Regions from separate parts of the Vibrio sp. E150_018 genome, predicted to be linked through region 4. Evidence: riboswitches for the same ligand, from Rfam matches in the RefSeq annotation. Region 4 holds a riboswitch; each other region holds the start of a gene.

Region 1 (2,204 bases), on a different contig from region 4:
AGAACCAACGCTCCTATTGTTGCGCAGACAAACGCAGCTATCACCAGCGCAACCGCAATACCTAACTTAGGAACCGGAACATTAATCACGCTGGCGTCCTATTAGAGCCTTAAAAACGAAAAGAGTTGTCATTGCTTTATTGCGACAAAGCCATCTGCCACTCACGAGTCCAACCTTTCAACTGCTTAGCAACGGTTTCGGGCTCTAACGACAACATTTTGCTTGGCACCGTTAATTGCTCATAACCTTTTGGCAACTTAACATCGGTCACTGGGTACATCCAATTACCGGTTGCCATCACGGATTGGAAATCATCGGTTAAGATAAAATGCATAAACTCATCGGCTAATTTAGAGTGCTTGGTACTCGCCACCTTGGCTGCCAATTCTATTTGTGCATATTGGCCTTCAGTAAAATTAGCCGCAGCGTATTGGTCATCATTTTCAGCAATGATGTGATAAGCCGGAGAGGTACTATAAGACAACACCATATCGCTCTCCCCTTTTAAGAACATAGGGTAAGAGTCTGACCACCCCTTACTCACCGTAACCGTTTTATCGGCAATTTTTTTCCATGCTTGCACCGCATCATCACCATAAACCGCTTTCACCCACAGCAATAAACCTTGGCCAGTAATCGATGTGCGTGGATCTTGATAAATAATATTAAAATCATCACGCTCGATTAATTCTTTTAAGCTTTTGGGTGGGTTGGTCATTTTCGTTTTGTTGTACACAAAGGCAAAGTAGCCGTAATCAAAAGGCACAAAATAAGAATTATTCCAACCACCGGGAATAGTGACTTGAGAAGTATCAACATCATGCTTGGCAAGTAGTCCCGTTTGCTGGGCCTGCGCCATAATGTTGTTATTTAATCCTAGAACCACATCTGCTTTGGTATTGTTACCTTCTAAACGAATACGACTTAACACTGAACCGCCATCATCCAAAGCAACAAAATTCAATTTACAGCCACATTGGCTTTCAAAAGCTTGTTTGATTTTCGGACCAGGCCCCCAATCGGAAGTAAAAGAATCGTAAGTATAAACGGTTAAGGTAGGCTTTTGCTCCGCTAGCGCTGAAGTAGAAAAGGTTGCAGCACAAGAGAAAGCAAGAAAAGTAAGCGCTTTAGGTGTGAAGTTCACTAGATTAATCCTTATTTAGTGAGCGGCACAGGGAAAAGAAGGAAAAACCCACTCAATTCCTACGCCAGCATTATCTGGTTCAGGTCACGGGTGTTATCTCAGCTAAATCACATGATTCAGCACCCCGATGAGTTGTATAAATTGTAAGATCTTACGTAACGGTAAACGAGTCGTTATATTAGCTTAATATCAACACTGTTAGCTAGAGCGTTGATCGTAGCCCCAACGAGGTACTAAACCTTGTTCAACACCTAAATGATCGAGAATTCTCGCCACCATAAAATCAATTAAATCTTCAATCGTTTTAGGTTGATGATAAAAGCCTGGGGCCGCGGGCATTATGGTGACGCCCATTTGCGATAGCTTGTGCATATTCTCTAAATGCAACGTCGAAAATGGTGTTTCTCGTACCACCAGCAATAACTGGCCGCGTTCTTTCATTACCACATCAGCAGCACGTTCAATTAAATTATCCGACATTCCGTGAGCAATCGAAGCCACACTACCAGCAGAACATGGACACACTACCATTTTTTTCGGCGCAGCCGATCCTGAAGCGACGGGTGAAAACCAATCTTCTTTACCACATACAATTAACTTATCACTGCGACATTTAAGGTGTTCAATCAAAGCTTTTTGCGCCGCTTCTGGGCCACTTGGTAACTTTAAATCATGCTCGGTTGCCATCACGACACGGGCCGCTGATGAGATCAACAAATAAACGGTATAGTCCGCCGCCAGCAAACACTCTAATAGACGCAGTCCATAAGGCGCACCAGAGGCACCAGTGAAAGCAAGAGTGATTTTCTTTTCCATCAATTGAGACATGTTCACTTCCTCAACAGAGAATGAGTTTGGTGAGCAAAAGGATTATAGTGATCTTTTTATCACCAATGATCTTTTTACTTACTATGATCTTTTTACTATTTTTGCTGTAAAGCTTGTAATAACTTGGCGTGGATCCCTTCAAAGCCACCGTTACTCATCACTAAGATCTGATCGCCAGTCTGCGCTTGAGCCACAATATGTTCCACAAAGCTGTCAATATTGTCATCAACGT
Region 2 (2,204 bases), on a different contig from region 4:
TATGATCATAGCCAGGAGCGATATCAGTAGTGAGTGGACCTAATGTATAAAAGGGCGCTTCATGGCAATGCTTTAATTGTTCATCCATATTCTCTTTGATCATGTGCATAGGAACATGACCAGGACCTTCAATCATAACTTGAACATCGTATTCCCAAGCAACCTTGGTCAGTTCGCCTAATGTACGTAATTCCGAAAATTGAGCTTCATCATTAGCATCGGCAATTGAGCCCGGACGCAGACCATCACCAAGCGACAATGCCACATCATACTGAGCACAAATCTCACAAATCTCGCGAAAATGAGTATAAAGAAAACTTTCTTGGTGATGAGCCAAACACCACTTAGCAATAATAGAACCACCACGAGAAACAATCCCCGTAACTCGCTTAGCCGTCATAGGAACATAACGTAATAGCAACCCTGCATGAATAGTAAAGTAATCTACACCTTGCTCAGCTTGTTCGATCAAAGTATCGCGCATCACTTCCCAATTGAGGTTTTCCGCAACACCATTTACTTTTTCTAATGCTTGATACATTGGAACCGTACCAATAGGGACAGGACTATTACGCAGAATCCACTCACGCGTTTCATGAATATTACGTCCAGTAGAAAGATCCATAACGGTATCGCCGCCCCAACGAGTCGACCAAACCAATTTTTCAACTTCTTCTTCAATCGAGGATGACACCGATGAGTTACCAATATTGGCATTCACTTTAATTAAAAAGTTGCGGCCAATGATCATTGGCTCAGATTCAGGATGATTAATGTTGGATGGAATGATCGCTCGCCCTTCTGCCACTTCACGGCGAACAAACTCTGGGGTAATTTCTTTAGGCAGATGGGCACCAAAGTTTTGTCCTGGATGCTGTTGGTTTAATTGCTCATCAGTGAATTTTTGACGTCCCATATTTTCACGAATCGCAATATATTCCATCTCAGGAGTAATGATCCCCTTACGCGCATAATGCAGTTGCGTCACACAGCACCCCTGCTTTGCTTTCCGTATTTTAGGTAAATTTCCGTACCTGAGTTCATCTAATGTTTCATCATTAAGTCTCTCTTGAGAAAATTCAGATGAAACAAAATCAAGATATTCAGTGTCATTACGTTCAGAAATCCACTGTTTACGTAACTTAGGTAACCCTTCATATAAGTTTATATTGTGAGTAGGATCCGTATAAACACCGGAAGTATCATAAACATGGATAGGTTTATTCGGCTCTGAGATGGGGTTATCTTTCGAGCCTCCAACCAAACTATCAGTAAGGGAGATTTCACGCATAGGTACACGTATATCAGAACGACTTCCTTGAATATAAACTTTTTGCGAATTGGGATAAGGTTGGACAGACAGGGAATCGATAAAATTCTTAGCGTCCATTCTGGCTTGTTTACGACTTGACGACATAGCATTTTCCTTTAACTGTATGAGTTAGAAGCCCGAAGGGTAAATGCTTGACGGATTTTGATGCACAAGAGTGGATCTGTAGAAACAGATACATATATAGAGGGGTAATTGTAGATAGATTACTCTTCTCTCGTTCCCTTCGCAGGTATTAGCCTGATCAGGTTCAACGGATCCCGCATAGCGGTCTCAGCCTTATGGCACTCCGACAAGTGACGTAATTATAGACAGATAAATGAATGAAATTCAATTTTTCTGATAAATTAACTCTTAGAAATACATTGAAAGCCGATCCAAGCAGCAAAAATACTAATAGTTACATTCAATAATATATTTAAGACAGCTTTAAAGAATTCACCTTGCTGAAATAAAGTCACATTATCGATTGAAAAAGTTGAGAAAGTTGTAAAAGCCCCTAAAAAGCCTAAGCCGAGAATCTGTTTCCATGGCGTAGATTCAATGGTTCCATTATTCAGAGAGGAAATAAGAAGCCCCATAAGAAATGAACCAAATATATTTACAAACAATGTTCCATAAGGAAAGGTTCTACCTAACATTAACACAAAGATTTCTGAGATTATGTAACGAGAACATGCCCCTATAGCCCCACCAAGAGCAATATAAAGCAAGACACTAAGCTGGATTAACAAGATAAAACTCCTCTAAGCTTTCATGTATCAATAAATTTTAGAAATCATGTATAGAATACCTGAACTTAATGTATAGATATATCTCCTATTCTGCTATAAAAATATACAGAGAACAAAACGGGCTCTCCATGCTTTTGAAG
Region 3 (2,204 bases), on a different contig from region 4:
CAAACCTTCAGCGAGTCATTAACGCAGGTTCAGTCGCCTGCGTTATTTATTTCTAAACGGTTGTGACAACATTTTGAGTAGTGACTGCTCCTTAGCTGAGCGGAATAGGTTAATCCCAATTGTCATTTTTTCATGGCCATCTTTCGGTTGGATAATATAACTATCAAACCAACGATCCCAAACGGATAAACAAAACCCGTAGTTGCTATCGGTTTCATTGCGATGAATAGAATGGTGAACACGGTGCATATCTGGTGTGACAATCCACTTTCTTAATCGATCATCAATGCGATGAGATAAGGCGATATTGCTGTGGTTGAACATCGCACTGGCGTTCAGTAGTACTTCGAATATAAATACAGCTAGAGGCGAAATCCCAAGTGCGGCAATCGTCGCGAGTTTAATCAGCATTGAAAGCCAAATCTCGATGAAATGAAAGCGTGAGCCGGTAGTGACATCGATATCTTGATCGGCATGATGGACACGATGTAAACGCCAAAGCAGCGGGATCTTATGAAATAGACGATGCTGCCAATAAATCACCATATCTAACAAGAGCAACCCGCATACTAGGTTTAACCATGCAGGAATATTGAGCCAATGAAACAAGCCTACGTGGTTGTTCTGCATTAGGTAGGCAAAACCGACTGCGAGAAATGGCAGAGTGAAAGGTAGTAGAAAGCTATTAAAAAACACCAAACCTAAGTTATTGGCCCAACGGTAGAGCTTAGGTTGGCTGAGGTATTTTTTCGGCCGTTTGATTTCCCAAACCGCCATGGTCACCAACACTAGAGTAAATACGCTAATACGAATCAGTGATTGTTGTGACATCAATAGTTCCGACATGGTTTGGTCTCGTGGGGTTACAGTGATTAATATGTTAGCTATGTATCATTAGACAGTATCTATGTAAGTAAAATTTCATATAAGAACAAGATCACTAGTTTTGAGTGAATAGCTTTACAATTTGATGAGTTAACTCTACATTGAAGCCAATCTTTAGTGTATGGATAGTTTAAACGATAAACCGCCATGCTCTAAGCATATTAGTCGGGGAGCCAGTAGGCTGAGATCACTTAAGTGAGACCCGTTGAACCTGATCTGATTAACATCAGCGTAGGGAACTAATACCAACGTGTCGAGCATTCTAATTTCATCTCTACATGTGTATTACTTCTGTGCGCTAAAAGGAAGTAATATATGCCTCAATCAACTTTCCCATCGCCAAACACTTCGTGTATTTCTAATGTATTGACTATCGCAGGATCTGACTCTGGTGGTGGAGCCGGTATTCAAGCTGATATTAAAGCGATTTCTGCAACAGGGTGTTTTGCTTGTTCCGTTATTACTGCACTCACTGCGCAAAATACTCAAGGCGTAGATGCCATCTTTCCGGTTTCAGCTGAATTTATTGGTCAGCAATTAGATTCTATTTTTTCAGATATTAATGTCTCTGCGGTAAAGATCGGTATGCTTAATGATAGTGATGTGATTGAAGTAATCGCTGAAAAACTAACGCACTATAACTTAAAGAATGTAGTGTTAGATCCCGTCATGGTAGCCACTAGTGGAGACCCATTAATCCAACCAGTTGCAATTCAAACACTGAAAAAAAAGCTCATTCCGTTAGTAGACTTAATCACCCCAAATTTGCCTGAAGCTGGGTTATTGATTGGGGAGCCTGAACCAAAATCAGAGAGTGAAATTGAAGGTTTTATAGAGAAGTTAAAAGCTCACTCAGAATTGCATAAGGTCGATATTTTATTAAAAGGTGGGCACTTGAAAGGTGAGGAAAGCCGAGATTGGCTTATTCAACGAAATCAAACCGCGGTCTACACGCATCAGCGCATTGCGACAAAAAATACTCACGGAACAGGGTGTACACTTTCTTCTGCGATTGCTTCCTATTTAGCGCAAGGCTTTGACCTAACAGAAGCGATTGGGCATGCGAAGCAGTATTTATCGAATGCATTGACTCATGCAGATGAGCTTAATGTGGGGAAAGGAGCAGGTCCCGTCCACCATTTTTATGCCCAAGCGATTAAATAATTAAAGACTAGGTTACAATCGACTTGCCTCGCCTAAAACGCTTTTATCTCGAACAAAATTTAGCCACGAAAGGTCAACAGACCCTAGATACAGTCACTATTCTTTATTGGATTCAGGCGGCAGCGTTTGTTGTCGTCTTTCTAATAATTTAGCGC
Region 4 (2,204 bases):
CTTGGATATAAAAATTTCCAACAACATATCTGGCATTTGACGCAAGACAGTTCTCAACAATCAGTAGAAGTTAAGTGTAATCTCACCGCGAATGAAACAACAACCTTACTGCACGCAGTATTGTGTGGCGCAGGGATAGCTATTCAACCGACTTACCTCGTAAACCAATATCTTAAAAGTGGTCAGCTTAAGCAGGTTTTACCGAATTGGAAACCAGATGATTTAACCATTTACGCGCTCTATTCTTCCAGAAAGTACATGTCCCCCACTGTCCGTGCTCTGATTGATTATTTGTCAGATTATTTTTCTGAACCTCGTTGGTAATGTGTGGTTTGTTGTCATGACAAGATGCTCAGTGGATCTTTCTACATGGTGTCTCTTTCCAACTTATATTGATCATAATGCCCAACAGCATACCCTTATCTGATATTGCGATGGAGGTGGAGCAAACCCAAATTATACGGGTATGGCGGTTGATTAAGGTAATAAATCAGGTAAATAAAAAGGGGACGCAAACAAAATATCTAGTTCTCATAAATGCATTCTAAATAGGATTTATTATCAAAAAAGCATATTACTGATGTTAATGTCCTGTTATGATTTATACGTAATAGTCGGGGAGCCAATATTGGCTGAGATCGAAATTCGAGACCCGTAGAACCTGATTCAGTTAGCACTGACGTAGGGAACTATCACGCTTTGCCATTCGCCGAATCACTTCGGAAACCTTGGATAATCGGGTCTTCGATCTTTCCCAATGACGGCCAAAGCCAGTTCCTATACGTCGGTAATAGGAGTGGTAATGGCGAATTCTTCAATACAGTGTAATCCTCAAAAAATATCTTCATTAAAAGAATCTAATGCACCTGTGATTTCTGGATCCTACGACGTTGATTTTAATCACTTATCGCTCATCCCTAACACTATCGCGAGTAAGCTGGGCGTTAGCGATGTCTATTAAAGCTACGTCTTCTAGAGCAATGCCAGCTAAAACCATCGGCATCCAAATTACAAACGCTTGTTTGCAATATAAAGATAGTCAAACTCCGACGCTTTCAGGCATCAATATGCAGATCCCAGCCGGGCAATGGACGGTATTGCTAGGTCGAAGTGGTTGCGGAAAAACGACGATTCTTCGTTACTTAGCGGGTTTATTAGCTGACAAAGTGGAGTGGCAAGGCGAGCTGACGACTACCGATAACTTACTGTTAACCGAGCATATTGCTTATATGGCTCAACAAGATTTACTGCTGCCGTGGCTCAATGTGTTGGATAACGTTTGTTTAAGTTCGCGTTTTAATCATTCTCAAAGCGATTCACAGCAAGAACAGCAACGTGCGCTGAAATTATTGCAGCAAGTTGGGCTGGTGGATTATTGCTATGCCAAGCCGGACCAACTTTCTGGTGGAATGAAGCAACGTGTGGCACTTGCTCGTACTTTAATGCAAGACAAGCCAGTGGTATTGATGGATGAACCTTTCTCTGCGTTAGATGCCGTAACTCGCCATAAATTACAGACCTTGTCTGCCGAGTTATTGAAAGAGAAAACCGTGGTTTTGATCACCCATGATCCACAAGAAGCTGTCCGGCTAGCCAATCAATTGTATGTACTGCAAGGAACACCAGCTAAAGCGCAATCTCTTGCGGTGCCAGAATCGCCGACTCCCCGAGTATTGGATGGCGAATGCGCCGCGTTACAACAAGCCATTTTGCAGCAATTGGAGAAAGATTATGAGTGAGATGACTCAATACCAATCGCTTTCTTGCCGAGTGAATCAAAAAGAGCGTGTGACACATCCTGCGCTACGTTTGTTAGTTACGGTTGTGGTGATACTCGGCTTATGGCAGTTGGTTGTGGTTATGTTTGATATGCCAAGCTTTATTCTACCTGCGCCTGTCGATGTGCTGGATAAATTACTCACTCGATATGATGTGTTGCTTAAACACACTTGGGTAACCGCACAGGAAATCTTGTTAGGTCTTGCGCTTGGTTTATCGATGGGCCTGCTGTTCGCTTTACAAATGTTGATGTTTGAACCGTTCAAACGTTGGTTATTGCCGATTCTTATTGCCAGCCAGGCGATCCCAGTATTTGCTATCGCGCCAGTGTTGATGCTTTGGCTTGGTTATGGCATCGCATCGAAAGTGATGATGGCGGCCATCATTATATTTTTCCCGGTGACCACTTGTTGTTATGACGGCTT

What was found. A riboswitch is a leader RNA that binds a small molecule or an ion and turns the genes downstream of it on or off. The one in region 4 is predicted to bind thiamine pyrophosphate.
Region 1: it holds a riboswitch for thiamine pyrophosphate, as region 4 does, so the genes downstream of both, thiB (thiamine ABC transporter substrate binding subunit) here and ACE3G9_RS11030 (ABC transporter ATP-binding protein) in region 4, are expected to answer to the same signal.
Region 2: it holds a riboswitch for thiamine pyrophosphate, as region 4 does, so the genes downstream of both, thiC (phosphomethylpyrimidine synthase ThiC) here and ACE3G9_RS11030 (ABC transporter ATP-binding protein) in region 4, are expected to answer to the same signal.
Region 3: it holds a riboswitch for thiamine pyrophosphate, as region 4 does, so the genes downstream of both, thiD (bifunctional hydroxymethylpyrimidine kinase/phosphomethylpyrimidine kinase) here and ACE3G9_RS11030 (ABC transporter ATP-binding protein) in region 4, are expected to answer to the same signal.

Annotation. Positions count from the first base shown of each region.
Region 1 is NZ_JBHGNY010000002.1:37,649-39,852, reverse strand. It holds gene thiP (thiamine/thiamine pyrophosphate ABC transporter permease ThiP) at 1-89, opposite strand, end outside; gene thiB (thiamine ABC transporter substrate binding subunit) at 137-1,144, opposite strand; TPP riboswitch at 1,184-1,281, opposite strand; gene ACE3G9_RS02845 (flavin prenyltransferase UbiX) at 1,343-1,972, opposite strand; gene mpl (UDP-N-acetylmuramate:L-alanyl-gamma-D-glutamyl-meso-diaminopimelate ligase) at 2,068-2,204, opposite strand, start outside.
Region 2 is NZ_JBHGNY010000022.1:26,306-28,509, forward strand. It holds gene thiC (phosphomethylpyrimidine synthase ThiC) at 1-1,417, opposite strand, end outside; TPP riboswitch at 1,535-1,632, opposite strand; gene crcB (fluoride efflux transporter CrcB) at 1,678-2,058, opposite strand.
Region 3 is NZ_JBHGNY010000001.1:468,927-471,130, forward strand. It holds gene ACE3G9_RS02185 (sterol desaturase family protein) at 43-831, opposite strand; TPP riboswitch at 1,042-1,140, shown strand; gene thiD (bifunctional hydroxymethylpyrimidine kinase/phosphomethylpyrimidine kinase) at 1,201-2,049, shown strand; gene ACE3G9_RS02195 (DMT family transporter) at 2,146-2,204, opposite strand, start outside.
Region 4 is NZ_JBHGNY010000010.1:60,361-62,564, forward strand. It holds gene ACE3G9_RS11025 (LysR family transcriptional regulator) at 1-324, shown strand, start outside; TPP riboswitch at 606-705, shown strand; gene ACE3G9_RS11030 (ABC transporter ATP-binding protein) at 981-1,739, shown strand; partial or broken gene ACE3G9_RS11035 (ABC transporter permease) at 1,798-2,204, shown strand, end outside.